2 regions of the Mycobacterium antarcticum genome follow, and region 1 is predicted to be linked to the other one. Evidence: predicted binding sites of a transcription regulator. Region 1 holds the regulator's gene; the other holds the start of a gene.
What was found. The regulator LexA, encoded in region 1, represses DNA repair genes until DNA is damaged. The targets are predictions, from matches to a motif close to CGAACANNTGTTCG.
Positions count from the first base shown of each region.

Region 2: a site for LexA is predicted at 1,479-1,492, ahead of ruvC (crossover junction endodeoxyribonuclease RuvC). Genes of this name have one in related genera too.

Region 1 is NZ_AP027291.1:3,563,270-3,571,048, forward strand. It holds gene nrdR (transcriptional regulator NrdR) at 1-169, opposite strand, end outside; gene QUE68_RS17505 (LysM peptidoglycan-binding domain-containing protein) at 256-714, opposite strand; gene lexA (transcriptional repressor LexA) at 915-1,583, shown strand; gene QUE68_RS17515 (LGFP repeat-containing protein) at 1,604-3,658, opposite strand; gene QUE68_RS17520 (acyl-CoA dehydrogenase family protein) at 3,783-4,943, opposite strand; gene QUE68_RS17525 (molybdopterin-dependent oxidoreductase) at 5,071-7,398, shown strand; gene QUE68_RS17530 (DEAD/DEAH box helicase) at 7,386-7,779, opposite strand, start outside.
Region 2 is NZ_AP027291.1:3,390,500-3,398,278, reverse strand. It holds gene QUE68_RS16625 (NAD(P)H-binding protein) at 1-147, opposite strand, end outside; gene QUE68_RS16620 (VOC family protein) at 147-590, opposite strand; gene QUE68_RS16615 (SDR family oxidoreductase) at 656-1,411, shown strand; gene ruvC (crossover junction endodeoxyribonuclease RuvC) at 1,526-2,080, shown strand; gene ruvA (Holliday junction branch migration protein RuvA) at 2,077-2,667, shown strand; gene ruvB (Holliday junction branch migration DNA helicase RuvB) at 2,671-3,738, shown strand; gene QUE68_RS16595 (DUF1304 domain-containing protein) at 3,758-4,144, shown strand; partial or broken gene QUE68_RS16590 (GGDEF domain-containing protein) at 4,225-4,764, opposite strand; gene QUE68_RS16585 (hypothetical protein) at 5,611-6,303, shown strand; gene gabT (4-aminobutyrate--2-oxoglutarate transaminase) at 6,320-7,675, opposite strand.

The sequences.
Region 1 (7,779 bases):
GTTCGGTGACGCCACTGCGCTTCACCACGGCGAGTACGGCCGTCTCCACCGTGGTGAACCTGCGCCCGCACTCCGGGCAGGAGCGGCGGCGCCGGATCGCTTGACCCTCGTCGGCTTCCCGGGAGTCGACCACCCGCGAATCCGGGTGACGGCAGAACGGACAGTGCATCTCCGCTCCTTCGCCGCGTGCTCTTACTCCGGTCGCATACGAGCGTACCGTTGCACGGCAGTGCGTTTCACGGCGCATGCTGCGGATCAACCCACCGGCGCGATGAGCGACTGCCCGGCGTCGACCGCCGCGGAGTCCAGTTCGTTGAGATCGCGGATCTCGGCCACTATCGCACCGACCGCAGCGTCCGGTGCGATCCTCTGCGCCAGCTGCTCCAGCGATTCGCCTGCCTGCACCTGAACCACGGCCAACCGCGCCGGGGAGGGTGCCGGTGACTCGTGGGTTCCGCCGAGCTGCGCAACCAGGCCGAGCCACACGGTGATGGCCGCGGCGACGAGCGCCAACATCACGGTGGCCAGCGGGGTCACCGGCCTGCGCCGGTGCGATGCGCGCGACATCAGCACTCCGGTGCCGCGGTAGTTCAGCGGTGCGCCGGCCGGCCGGTGCGGCTGGGGCCCGCGCCTCGCGGCAGACGTCGTCCGGCGCACCGGCCGCATGGGCCGCACGACGAGATCGGTGGGGTCTTCTCGGGTGATGATGGTCATCTGGCGGGCCTTTCGCATGGTGTCCGTTCGCTCCTGTGTTCGAATGCTAATCGCTCAGGTGTTCGATGACTAGAACATGTGATCGAACTGTTGCAAACGGTATCGCGACCCACCGACACGTCCGCCCGGCCAAAGAATTGGCACGACACGCGTCGAACACATGTTTGATTCTGCCCTCGGGTAGGACTACATTCGGCGCCATGAGTGACATCAACGACACGGTCCTGACCGAACGTCAGCGCACCATCCTGGAGGTCATCCGGAGCTCGGTCACCACGCGGGGATACCCGCCCAGCATCCGCGAGATCGGTGACGCCGTGGGCCTGACCTCGACGTCGTCGGTCGCGCACCAACTCCGCACGCTGGAACGCAAGGGCTACCTGCGTCGCGACGCCAACCGACCGCGCGCGGTCGACGTGCGGTCCGCAGACGATCCCTCGCGGTTGGCGGGGCCGGTCGTCACGACCGACGTCGCAGGCTCCGACGCCCTGCCCGTACCCACCTTCGTCCCCGTGCTCGGGCGCATCGCCGCCGGCGGACCGATCTTGGCCGAAGAGGCAGTCGAAGACGTGTTCCCGCTACCGAAGGAACTCGTCGGTGAAGGGTCGCTCTTCCTGTTGAAGGTGGTCGGCGAGTCGATGGTCGACGCCGCGATCTGCGACGGCGACTGGGTCGTGATCCGCCAGCAGAACGTGGCGGACAACGGCGACATCGTCGCCGCGATGATCGACGGCGAAGCCACCGTGAAGACCTTCAAGCGCACCGGTGGTCAGGTGTGGCTCATGCCCCACAACCCGGCCTTCGACCCGATCCCCGGTAACGACGCGGCCATCCTCGGCAAGGTCGTCACCGTCATCCGCAAGATCTAATACTCGCGGCCGACGGCCGGCTAACCCTTGGTGAAGCCGTTCGTCAAGGCGAACTCTTCACTGGCGAACCAGATTTCGGCCCTGGCGCGGTCGTACTGGCCCGTTCCGGGCATCCAGTACAGCCCCGTCTTGGTGTCGGCCTTGATCGGATAGCCGGCGGGTGCGTCGAAGGGGTCGTCCATCGCCAGTCGCAGCGACGTCTCCGCGACCACTGGCTCGGTGAACTGGATCGCTGCGTGCCGACCGCTGGGCGGCCCGCTGTCCGGCTCCGGCTCCAACTCAGGATCCGGCTCCAACTCCGGCTCCAGCTCTGGCTCCAGCTCTGGATCCGGATCGGGTACCACTTCGGCCTGCACCTCGGTGTGCTCGTAATCGTCGGGTTGGTCGACCCGAGGGTCGTGAGAGTCGTCGAGGGCGGCGAACCACGCCGTCTCCCGCTCCTCGCCTGACGTGACGATCGGTGTCGGCGCGGTGTCGATCACGTCCTGATCCGCGGACAGGTCGGCCGCGAAACCGTCGGCCACGCCATGCCGATCGTCGGCGGGAAGGTCGTCATCCTCGCCGGAGGGCATCGCCCAGCCACTCCGCCGCTCGTCGGCCTCGGACTTGGCGGTGCTGATCGGTCCGGAGTCGAAGTCGTCGCGATCGTGGTCGTAATCATCGTCGTATTCGCCGTGCTCATAATCGCCGTCGAAGCCGTCCAACGGTGCCCGGTCGTCGTGCCTGCGCCGATTGAGCAGGACGGCCGCCGCCACCACCCCGATGAGCACCACGACCGGCACGATGCCGAGCAGCCACCACCAGTTCGGGCGGAACCACGTCGAATCTCCCTCCGACGGGGTGTCGGCAGCACCCTGCGCCTGCGGAGCAGCACCGCCCGGTACCTCCAGGCCCTGCAGCTGCGATTGCAGACTGGGCGGCTCGGTGGTGAACGCGTTGGTCTTCCCGTTCCAGGAGATGGCGCCACCGGAGAACTTCTGCGTGACGACGTCATCGCTCTCGGTCTGGTCGGCCGTCGGCGCGCCGAGTTCCCCGGTCGCTCCGCCCAGCTTCGTCCACGCGGCGTTCATCGCCCCGCGCACGATGACGGCTCCGAAGTCGGGTGTCCAGAAGATCACCGGCCGATCGGCGGCGGCGAAGCTCGCGATCTTGCTCATCGGCGCGAGGCCGCCGTCGTCTTCGCTGCTCGTCGGGAAGCCGAGATCGCCCTCGGGTCCGCCCACGCTCTCGTACTTGGCCAGTACCTGTCCGGTCAGGACGTTGGCACCGGTCGTGGGGCTGTAGAAGATCTTCCCACCGGCATAGTTCTGCCCCGCGCCGTCGGTGCCGATGCCGTACTGCTCGCCGTCGGCGGCGCCGAGGGGCCCCAGGGGCCCGCCAGCCGACCTTCGCGCCGCGGCGATGGCCGTGGTCACGTCGCCGGGAACCTGCAGCCCTCCGAGCTGGTCCGCCAGCTCCGGGGGCGTCGTCGTGAAGGTGTTCGTCTTCCGATTCCACGTCAGCTGTCCGCCAGAGAACGTCTGGCTGACGTCGTCACCGCGATAGCTCTCGTCGTCCGTCGGAACGCCCAGCACACCCGCCGAGCCGCCGAGTTGGTCCCACGCGGCGTTGATGGCGCCCCGAACGACGTGCGCGCCGGTGTCCGGGGTCCAGAAGATCACCGGCCGGTCGGCAGCACTGAACGTGGTGTTGCGGCTGCCCGGTGCCTTGCCGTCACCCTCGTCGATGGTCGGAAATCCGAGGTCCCCGTCACCCGGACCCCCCAACGACTGGTACTCGTCGAGGATCGCGCCCCGCATGGCGTGCGCGCCGGAGTCCGGGGTGAAGAAGATCTTGCCGCCGGCGAAGTTCTGGCCGAAACCCGCACCCACCGGGTAGACGCCACCGTCCTTGATGCCCAGTGGACCGCCTGCGCCACCGCCTGCATCCCAGGCCGACGTGATCGCCGCGTCGGCGTCATCCTCGGGTGCCGCCACCGCGAGGGGTGCGACGAGCAGTGCGGCAGCCATCACCGCTACGACGCCGGCGCCCGTGCGTCCGATCGTCCTGCTCACCCGGGTTCGAAGCCCCGTCATTGCGTCCTCCCAGCGAGCTGTGCCGGACTCCCTTGAGTTCCGCGTTCGTCAACTCTGCGTCAGTCGACGTCCATCTTGAGGGATATCCAACCCGTCCGAGGAAAGTGTCGCGAGAAGGGGCGGGTCACACACCGACGCTGCGGCCGATGATCTCCTTCATGATCTCGGTCGTTCCGCCGTAGATCGTCTGCACTCGCGAATCAAGATAAGCCCTGGCCACGGGGTATTCGCGCATGTAGCCGTACCCGCCGTGCAGCTGCAGACAGCGGTCGATCAGATAGACCTGCTTCTCGGTTGCCCACCACTTCGCCATGGCGGCTTGTTCGGCAGTGAGCTTCTCGTCGAGGTGCAGCCGAATGAACTCGTCGACCGTGATCCGCACGGCGGTGGCGTCGGTGGCCAGCTCCGCCAGCAGGAATCGAGTGTTCTGGAAGCTGCCGATGGGCTTGCCGAACGCCTTGCGGTCCTTGGTGTACTGGATGGTCTGCTCGAGGATGGCCTCCATCCCCGCCGCGGCGCCGATCGCGATCGAGATGCGCTCCTGCGGCAGGTTCTGCATCAGGTAGACGAAACCCTGGCCTGCTTCACCGAGAAGGTTCTCGGCGGGCACCTGAACGTCGGTGAACGACAGCTCGGCGGTGTCCTGGGCGTCCATGCCGATCTTGTCGAGATGGCGGCCGCGTTCGAAGCCGGCCATCCCCCGCTCGACCACCAACAGCGAGAAGCCCAGCGCGCCCTTGTCCGGGTCGGTGCAGGCCACCACGATCACCAGGTCGGCGTGAATGCCGTTGGTGATGAACGTCTTCGAGCCGTTGAGCACCCAGCTGCCGTCCTCCTGCTTGACGGCGCGGGTCTTGATGCCCTGGAGGTCGCTGCCGGTGCCCGGCTCGGTCATGGCGACCGCGGTGATGATCTCGCCGCTGCAGAACCCGGGTAGCCAGCGCTGCTTCTGCTCCTCGGTGGTGAGGCGCAACAGGTACGGGGCGATGACGTCGTTCTGCAAGGGGAAGCCGAGGCCGCTGTAGCGGTGGGCGGACGTCTCCTCTGTGATGATCGTGTTGTAGCGGAAGTCGTCGTTGCCGCCGCCGCCGTACTCCTCCGGCACGGCCATGCCGAGGAAGCCCTGCTTGCCCGCCTCTAGCCAGACTCCGCGGTCGACGATCTTGTCCTTCTCCCACTGGTCGTGGAACGGCGCGACGTGGCGCTCCAGGAAGCCGCAGTAGGACTCGCGGAAGAGGTCGTGCTCGGGTTCGAAGAGGGTGCGGTCGTACTTGATGGCGCCCATGGGCTACCTCCGGATCGGTGAAGCGGGATGTGCTGTCGACGATATACCACCCAACCGGATGGTTGACTCCGTGACGCCGCCGCAACGAGGGCCGTCGCCGCACCTCGACACCCCCTAAACTCGGCGGATGGCCAGCACGCCGACGTCGCTCACGCACTGGGGTGCCTTCAGCGCAGAGGTCCGCGACGGTGACATCGCCTCGGTGCGACCCGACGACGGTGACGTCGACCCCTCGCCGCTGCTGGGCAACCTGGCGGGTTCCATTCGCCACCGCTCCCGGATCGCGACTCCAGCCGTCCGCCGCGGCTGGCTCGATGACGGTCCAGGCCCCAGCACCCGCCGCGGCGCAGACGAGTTCGTCGCGGTGCCGTGGGACGAGCTCACCGAATTGCTGGCCGCTGAACTCCGACGCATCGTCGACACCCACGGCAACGAGGCCATCTACGGCGGGTCGTACGGGTGGGCGAGCGCCGGGCGGTTCCACCATGCCCAGAGCCAGGTGCACCGGTTCCTGAAACTCCTTGGCGGCTATACCTTCTCGCGGCACTCCTACAGCCTGGGCGCGACCGGGGTGATCATGCCACGCGTCGTCGGCACCCACGACGACCTCTTCCAGCGCTCCACGGCGTGGGACGTCATCGCCGATAACACCGAGCTGCTGGTGTGTTTCGGCGGAGTCGGCGTGAAGAACTCGGCCGTCAACCCCGGCGGCACCACCGAGCACCCCACCCGCGGAGCGCTTCGCCGGCTGCGCGAACGCGGCGGGCAGATCGTCTCGGTCAGCCCGCTGCGCGATGACACCCACGGTGACTGCGAATGGCTGGCGTCGGTGCCCGGTACCGACGTGGCGATCATGGTGGCCCTGGCCTACGTGCTGGCCACCGAGGGACTCGTCGACCGGGAATTCCTCGAGACCCACTGCACGGGTTACCCGCGCTTCGAGCGCTACCTGCTGGGTCACGACGACGGGGTGGCCAAGTCCCCCGGATGGGCGGCCGCCATCTGCGGCCTACCCGCCGACGTGCTGGTCTCGATCGCCCGTCGGATGGCGGCGCACCGCACCATCGTCATGGTCAGTTGGTCCCTGCAACGTGTGCGCTACGGCGAGCAGGCACCCTGGATGGGGCTGACGCTGGCGGCGATGCTGGGCCAGATCGGGCTTCCCGGTGGCGGTTTCGGTCACGGGTACGGATCGCAGAACGAGCTCGGCATGGCGCCGTTGCGCTGCGCCCTTCCCACGTTTCCGCAAGGCGTCAACCCCGTCTCGACGTTCATCCCGGTGGCGGCGGTCAGCGACATGCTGCTGCATCCCGGTGAGCAGTTCAGCTACAACGGCCGAACCCTGACCTACCCCGACATCAAGTGCGTGTACTGGGCCGGCGGCAATCCGTTCCACCATCACCAGAACCTTCCGCGCCTGCGGCGGGCGTTGGGTCGGGTCGACACGGTCGTCGTCCACGAGCCCTACTGGACCGCGATGGCCAAGCACGCCGACGTCGTCGTGCCGTCCACGACCCCGTTCGAGCGTGAGGACTACTCGGGCTCCAAGAACGATCCGCTACTGGTGGCGATGCCCGCGCTGGCCGAACCCTTCGCCGAGTCACGGGACGACTACACCACCTACGCGGCGCTCGCCGACCGACTCGGTTTCGGCGAGCGGTTCACCGAGGGCCGCGACGCGCGAGGCTGGCTCATCCACATGTACGAGAAGTGGTCGGCGCAACTGGATTTCGAGGTGCCGACCTTCGACGAGTTCTGGGCGGCGGGCCGGGTGAGGTTGCCGACCGAGACCGGATTGTCACTGCTCGCCGACTTCCGCGCCGACCCCGTGGTCCATCGACTGGCGACGCCCAGCGGTCGGATCGAGATCTTCTCGTCCGACATCGACGGGTTCGGCTACGACGATTGTGCGGGCCATCCACGGTGGTTCGAGCCGGAAGAGTGGCTCGGTGGTGCCCGCGCGGCCGATTATCCGCTGCACCTCCTGGCCAATCAGCCCGCCACGCGGTTGCACAGCCAGCTGGACGGCGGCCGCACCAGCATGGACTCCAAAGTGCAAGGGCGAGAACCCATCCGGATGCATCCCGATGATGCTCGACGGCGGGGTCTGACCGCGGGCGACGTGGTCAGGGTCTTCAACGACCGCGGTTCGTGCCTGGCCGGCGTCATCGTCGACGACCGGCTCCGGCCCAGCGTGGTGCAGTTGTCGACCGGTGCGTGGTACGACCCGCAGGATGCCGGTGACGTCGACGCCATGTGCGTCCACGGCAACCCCAACGTGCTGACCGCCGACATCGGCACGTCCTCACTCGCCAAGGGCTGCACGGGAGCTCACGTGCTGGTGGAGGTGGAGCGGTTCGACGGTCCGCTGCCGCCGGTGCGGGCGCACCAGCCACCGACGATCGTCGGGCGACCGGTGGGCCGCCCGACGATCACGGGTTGTCAACTCGACTGAGACCGACCGGTTCCGGATCCGGACCTCGGCCTACGCGGTCCGCCACCGCCACGCCTGGGGTTGCCACCCGAGGCCGCGGTGCGGCCGCCCGAGGGTCCGCCACGGTAGGAGGATCCACTGCTGCCCCTGGCCTGTCCGCTGCGGCCGGAGCCGTTGCCGGTGCGCACCGGGGTGGCTGCGCGTGGCGGCGGCTCCCGGTGGGGTGCGATCTCGCCGACGAGTTCGAGCACACTCGCCGAGTCGGCCCGAACCTGTTGCGGCTGAGCGGTGATACCGGCCTTACGCAGCAGCTGCTGGGTGTCACGACGCTGCTCGGGCAGCACCACGGTGACCACGTCTCCGGAGCTACCCGCGCGCGCCGTCCGGCCGGACCTGTGGAGG
Region 2 (7,779 bases), 170 kb from region 1:
GACGATCGCCTCGGCGCCAGCGCTCCGCAGATCCTCACTCTGGTCGGCGTTGCGGATCAGGCCTGCTACCGAGTCGCCGCGATCGGCGAGCATCTTCTCCAGCGCGAGCGCGATCTTGCCGTGCCCACCTGCGATGACTACGCGCATCATTTCCCTTCGTCGGTGGCGAACACCTGGGAATCATCGGCGAACGCCTTGAACTCCAAGGCATTCCCAGCTGGATCGAGGAGAAACATGGTCCACTGCTCACCTGCCTGCCCCGCGAAGCGAAGGTACGGCTCGATGACGAACGCGGCGCCGCTACCGCGCAGCCGCTCGGCGAGCCGGTGAAACTCGTCGACGTCGAGCAACAGGCCGAAGTGCGGCACCGGGACGTCGTGGCCGTCCACGAGATTGTGCGCGGGCGCGGCTCGGCCAGGCGCCAGATGGGTGACGACCTGATGTCCGTGCAGATTCCAGTCGACCCACGATTCGGCGCTGCGGCCCTGCGGCAGTCCGAGAACGGTGCCGTAGAAGTGGCGTGCCACGTCGAGGTCGTCGACGGGTATGGCGAGATGGAACCGCGGAATGGGAGAGTTGAGGACGGTCACCCATCCAAGTTAACGCTTGGCGATCCCCCTGGCCTGAACGGTGATCCTGACAGGAGGTCGACGAAGTGGCACAGCGCGTAGTCGACGGGGTCGTCCTCGTCACCGGAGCCAGCTCGGGAATCGGCGCGGGTATCGCCGCGCGATTTCATGCGCGGGGAGCCCAGGTCATCATCTCGGGCAGGGACCGGGCACGGCTGGAGTCCGTGGCGGCTCGACATTCCGGGATGTCGGTGGTCGTGATGGACGTCGCCGACCCCGAGTCCGTCGCCCGAGGGCTGGCGGACGTGGCGGCGGAAACCCCACATCTGAGCACCCTCGTCAACAACGCGGGGATCCAGCGGCGGCTCGACTTCACGGCCGCCGAGCCGCCCGGACCCGCGGACATCGCCTCCGAGATCGCCACCAACTTCACAGGGCTCATCAACGTCACCGCAGCGGCACTTCCGCTGCTACGTCGGGCTCCTCGCTCGCGCGTGGTCCACGTCGGCTCTGGTCTGGGGTTCGTCCCCTACGCATCGGCCCCCGTCTACTCCGCGACGAAGGCCGCGGTGCACTCCTTCACAGTGAGCCTGCGACGGCAACTGGCCGGATCGACAGTCCAGGTCGTAGAGATCATCCCCCCGGTCGTCGACACGCCACTGCACCGCGACATGCCATCGACGCCCCCCATGGCGATGTCCCTGGAAGGCTTCCTCGACCGGGCCATGCGGGGCCTGGATGCAGGAAGGGACGAGATCCCGATCGGGCTTGGACGTGTCTCGCAGATCGGGGCGCGGGTGGCTCCCAAGCTGTTGTTGGCGCTCATCAACCGCGGCGGCTAGGTCCCTGGTGCTAGATCACGGTGGGCGTGTCCCTACCGCGCGACATCGCCGAGCGCCGATAAGGTATCGAACAGCTGTTCGGGAGTCGGGAGCGTTCGTGGGTAGGGAGTCGCAGTGCGGGTGATGGGCGTCGACCCTGGGCTGACGCGGTGTGGGCTCTCGGTCATCGAGAGCGGCCGCGGTCGGCAGGTGATCGCGCTGGACGTCGACGTCGTGCGGACCCCGTCGGATCAACCGCTGCAGAAGCGGTTGCTCACCATCAGCGACGCCGTCGAGCACTGGCTGGACACCCACTGTCCCGACGTGCTCGCCATCGAGCGGGTGTTCGCCAACCAGAACGCCAACACCGCGATGGGCACCGCGCAGGCGGGCGGCGTCATCGCCCTCGCCGCGGCGAGGCGTGACATCGACGTGCACTTCCACACCCCCAGCGAGGTGAAGGCTGCCGTGACGGGCAACGGTCGCGCCGACAAGGCTCAGGTCACCGAGATGGTCACCAGAATCCTTGCCCTGCAGACCAAACCGACGCCCGCCGATGCCGCGGACGCCCTGGCCCTGGCCATCTGCCACTGTTGGCGGGCGCCGATGATCGCGCGGTTGGCCGAGGCCGAGGCGATGGCCGCCGAGCAACGCCGCAAGTACAAGGCCAAGCTGAAGGCGGCGACGTGATTGCCTCGGTGCGCGGGGAAGTGCTCGACATCGCCCTCGACCACGCCGTCATCGAGGCTGCCGGCGTGGGCTACAAGGTCATGACGACGCCGACCACGCTGGCGACGCTGCGGCGCGGCACGGAGGCTCGGCTGATCACCGCGATGATCGTCCGCGAGGACTCCATGACGTTGTACGGATTCGCCGACTCCGAATCGCGCGATCTGTTCATCACGCTGCTCTCGGTCTCCGGCGTCGGGCCGAAGATCGGGTTGGCCACCCTCGCCGTCTACGACGCCCCGACGTTGCGGCAGGCGCTGGCCGACGGTGACGTCACCGCGCTGACCCGCGTGCCGGGCATCGGCAAGCGTGGTGCCGAGCGCCTGGTGCTCGAGCTACGGGACAAGATCGGGACGGTGACGTCCGCCGGCGCCGGCGGGGCGTTCGGCGGGCACGCGGTGCGGGGCCTGGTCGTGGAAGCCCTTGTCGGGCTTGGGTTTGCGATCAAGCAGGCCGAGGAGGCCACAGACCGGGTCCTCGCGGAGGACGCCGAGGCGACGACGTCGAGTGCGCTGCGGGCCGCGCTGTCGATGCTGGGGAAGAAGTAGCGCGTGGGGAGGTTCGACGAAGACGATCACGAAGACACCTCCGACCGTGAGGTGTCGGCGGCACTGACGGTGGGCGAGGGTGACGTGGACGCCAGCCTGCGTCCCCGCTCGCTGAACGAATTCATCGGCCAACCCCGGGTGCGCGAACAACTCCAGCTGGTGCTTGAAGGAGCCAAGAACCGCGGCGGCACGCCCGATCACATCCTGTTGTCCGGCCCGCCAGGCCTCGGCAAGACGTCCTTGGCCATGATCATCGCCGCCGAACTCGGCACGTCGCTGCGGCTCACGTCCGGTCCCGCCCTGGAGCGCGCCGGCGATCTCGCCGCCATGCTGTCCAACCTGGTCGAGCACGATGTGCTGTTCATCGACGAGATCCACCGCATCGCCCGCCCCGCCGAGGAGATGCTGTACCTCGCCATGGAGGACTTCCGCGTCGACGTCGTCGTCGGTAAGGGGCCCGGTGCTACTTCGATACCCCTCGAGGTCGCTCCGTTCACGCTGGTTGGTGCGACGACCCGATCCGGCGCCCTGACGGGACCTCTCCGCGACCGCTTCGGGTTCACCGCCCACATGGACTTCTACGAACCCGCCGAACTCGAACGCGTGCTGGCCCGCTCGGCGGGCATCCTCGGCATCGACGTCGGGGTGGAGGCCGCCGTCGAGATCGCCCGGCGCTCGCGTGGGACGCCCCGTATCGCCAACCGCCTCCTGCGCCGTGTCCGCGACTACGCCGAGGTGCGGGCCGACGGCATCGTCACCCTGGACATCGCGAAGGCGGCGCTGGCGGTCTACGACGTCGACGAGCTAGGGCTCGACCGTCTCGACCGCGCGGTGCTCTCGGCGCTCACCCGTAGCTTCGGCGGCGGTCCGGTCGGGGTGTCGACGCTCGCGGTCGCCGTCGGCGAAGAGGCCACGACCGTCGAAGAGGTATGCGAGCCCTTCCTGGTGCGCGCCGGCATGATCGCTCGTACCCCGCGCGGCCGGGTGGCCACCGCTCAGGCGTGGACGCACCTTGGCATGACGCCGCCGAGCGGTATGACGGGTCTCGGACAGCAGCGCATGTTCGAGTAGCCACTATGGGAGGCGTGAAATGATCACTGCTGGACTGGTTTTCGCGGCCTTGGCCGCTGCGCTGCACGTGTACATCTGGGTGCTCGAGTCGTTTCGGTGGACCTCGCCGCGCACCAGGGCCACCTTCGGCACGACGCCGGAGGAGGCCGAGACCACCAAGCTGCTGGCGTTCAACCAGGGCTTCTACAACCTCTTCTTGGCAGTGGTCACGGTAGTGGGACTGGCGTTCACGATTTCGGACGGTACTCGCGTGGGTGCCGCACTGCTGTTCGCCGGTGTCGGATCCATGCTGGCCGCCGCGGTGGTGCTGTTGGCGTCCGCTCCGGCGAAGGCACGCTCGGCGGTGATCCAGGGTGTCCTGCCGTTGGTGGCGGTGGTGTTGCTCGCCATCGGCTTCTCGACGTAGGACTCGCTGGGGTGGCCCACGACGTGCACGCGGTCACCACCCGAACGCTTGGCCCGGTACATCGCGCGGTCTGCCGATTCGAGCAATTGATCTACCTGGGAAGGGATTTCGCGTGCGACGACCCGGAAGAGCGATGCACTCGCGACACCGATGCTGGCCGTCACCCGGGACGGGGTCTGGGAGATCTCACGGAGTATCCGCTCGGCCAGTCCGATGGCCGCTCTCCGATCACCCGAGAGCGCGATCACGAACTCTTCCCCACCGATTCGCGCGACCACGGAGTCTCCCCGCCGGATGCGGCGAAGGATGGCGCCCACCTCGACCAGCGTCTGATCGCCCGCTGCGTGCCCCCCGGTGTCGTTGACGCGCTTGAAGTCGTCCAGATCGATCATCACGATCGTGAAGTGGCCCGTGCCGTCCCGACTAGCCTCGGCCGCCAGCACGCGAACGGATCGTTGGAACGCCCGCCGGTTGGGCAGGTCGGTCAGCGGGTCGATATCCGACTTGAGGGCGTCGATCCCGAGGGTGTGCACGAGTACGTGCACGCAGAACGGCACCGCGAGAACGGTGACGATCAATACCAGCAGGCGGCTCAGGGCAAGCGGTAGATCCCCTGCCATCGCCGTCTGCACCGCGAATCCCAATGCCGTCCCCGCCGCCGTCGTCAACGTCAACGCCACGTACTTGCTGCTGTGGAAGAACGCCACGTAACCGGCGAGGGCGGCGAAGGCGGTGCAGAACTGGATTCCCATCCCAGGCCATCCGTCGACGAGGCACGTCGCAGCGATCGAGATGTTGGCGACCACGACGAATGCCGCCGACTGATCACGGGTCGGCCACTTCCTGGCCCACATCGACGCCATCACGGTGCAGAACCCGAAGATCGTCACCGAGATGGCTCGTCCCACCGGGGTCTGCGGGCCGGCCGGTGTGAAGAGCATCAGGACCGGTACCAGTCCCAGCGCGGCAACCGTGGCCGCCATCGAGTACTGGGCGACGCGACGAAGATTGCGGACGTCGAGATATGCGGACAGCCACTCATAGTGATCGGGCCGTCGCCACCAGTGACGAATCCAGTCCACGTGCATCTGCCTCTGCCGTTAGTCTGCGATGCCATCAGAGCGAGGTCTCGGCTCGAGTGACGAGTGTCTCTGGAGGAGACTACAGAACGCTTGGGCCGTTTGCCGTAGGTCCGCGATTCTTTTCTCCAAGAAACGTCGATGCGACCGATTTACCCGGCGTGACAACTGTCGTCAGCTTTAGCGAGGTCTCCACGCGCGCGCTCGGCTGTACGGCCGAGGGTTGCCGATGGCGTCGCTGGCGACTACCTCTCGGCGCCGAACGGCAGCAAGGAACGGCGTACGCGAGTGGCGTCCACGAGGGCTGACTTCTGTCACATCGCCATTCGACCGCAAAGTTAAACCCACCTCCAAGTGGGTACCCCACGCCCAAATCGAGGAGGAAACATGACTCAGGCCGTTTCGGGCGAACGTTCGAGGGGTGGAAGGCTACGCATTCCGCGCAGTCGTGGCGCGGCGAGCGGGTTCCTAGTGATCCTCCTGGGACTGTGGGGCGCCCTCGTGCCGTTCCTGGGACCCGGTTTCGACTTCGCCTACGACCCGGCTCAGGGTGCGGCGTGGAGCGCCACGCGGGGTTGGCTCGAGGTCCTGCCCGGCGTCGTCGCCGTCGTCGGCGGCCTGCTGCTGGTCCGGTCCCAGAACCGGCCGACGGCGATGCTCGGCGGCTGGCTCAGCGTCGCCTCAGGCGCCTGGTTCGTCATCGGCCGCGTCATGGCCACCACGCTGACCATCGGGGAAATCGGTCGGCCGGTCGCCGAGACCGAGACCAAGGCGGCCTGGCTCGAGCTCACCTACTTTCACGGGCTTGGCGCGTTGCTCGTGTTCCTCGGCGCCATGGCTCTTGGCCGGCTGTCGGTGCGCAGCGTGCGCGACGTCGACTACGCCCAGCGCACGGTCCTGACGGAACGCGACGCCCGTGCGGACACCGTCACCGATCCCGACACGCTCACCACGCCCGCCACCGGGTCTGCGGTCGCGGACCCGGTCGGCGTCCACCCGAGGAGCACGGACGCGCCGCGACGGTCCTGGCGCGACCGGCTGCGAGGACGCCGCGACACGACGACCGTGGTCGGTCGCTAGCTCGTCAATACGCTCGTCAGAGGTCCTTGAGCACGAGCGCGAGAACGTCCAGGCCTTCCTCGAGCAACTCGTCGCTGATCGTCAGCGGCGGGAGGAAGCGGAGCACGTTCCCAAAGGTGCCGCAGGACAGCACGATTACGCCCGCGGCGTGGGCGCCCGCACACAGTGCCTTGGTCAGTTCGGCGTCGGGCTCGAGCGTGCCCGGCTTGACGAGCTCGACGGCGATCATCGCGCCGCGACCCCGGACGTCACCGATGCGATCGTCATCGGCCTGCATCCGGCCCAGCCGGTGCTTCATGAACGTCTCGATCTCACGGGCCCTGGCCACCATGCCGTCGGCCTCGATGGTTTCGATCGTCGCCAGTGCGGCCGCGCAGGCGATCGGGTTCCCGCCGTACGTGCCGCCGAGGCCGCCGACGTGGGGAGCGTCCATGATCTCCGCGCGGCCGGTCACGCCCGCTAGCGGAAGTCCGTCGGCGATGCCCTTGGCGGTGACGATCAAGTCGGGTTCGATGCCGTCGTGCTCGCACGCGAACATCGCCCCGGTCCGCGCGAAGCCGGACTGCACCTCGTCGGCGATGAACACGACGTCGTTCTTCCGGCACCAGTCGAGCAGGGTCGGCAGGAAGCCCTCGGCGGGGACGATGAACCCGCCCTCGCCCTGGACCGGTTCGATGATGATGGCAGCCAGGTTGGCGGCACCCACCTGCTTGTCGATGACGCTCAGCGCGCGCTTGGCCGCCAGCTCTCCGTCGGTGGCGAGTTCCTTTCCGAACTCGGCGTCGCGGAATGGGTAGGACATGGGCGCGCGGTAGACCTCGGGGGCGAACGGCCCGAAACCGTGCTTGTAGGGCATCGACTTGGCGGTCAGTGCCATCGTGAGGTTGGTGCGGCCGTGATAGGCGTGGTCGAACGCGACGACCGCTTGCTTTCCCGTGTAGGTGCGCGCGATCTTGACGGCGTTCTCCACCGCCTCGGAGCCCGAGTTGAACAGCGCCGACCGCTTGTCACCCGCCACGGGGGTCAGCCGGTTCAGGTGCTCGCACACGGCGACGTACCCCTCATAGGGGGTGACCATGAAACAGGTGTGGGTAAACAGCGCAGCTTGGGCGGCGACGGCCTCGACCACCCGGGGCGAGGCGTTGCCGATCGTGGTCACGGCGATGCCGGACCCGAGGTCGATGAGGCGGTTGCCGTCGACGTCCTCGACGATGCCGCCGCCTGCGCGCGCTGCGTATACCTGCATCGTGTTGCCGACACCGCGGGCGACCGCCCCGGCCTTGCGCTCGATGAGCGCGGACGACTTGGGGCCGGGGATCGCCGTCGCGAGGTGGCGGCTCTGTTCGATGCTGCTGAGTTCGATGGTGCTCACGTCATGACTCCTGCGAAGGGGGCGTGGCCGGGGACAGGCCTGGGGAGAGGACGGCGTCGCGTCCTCCTGAAGCCTAGTCTTTGCCGCCGACGACGCGACCGAAA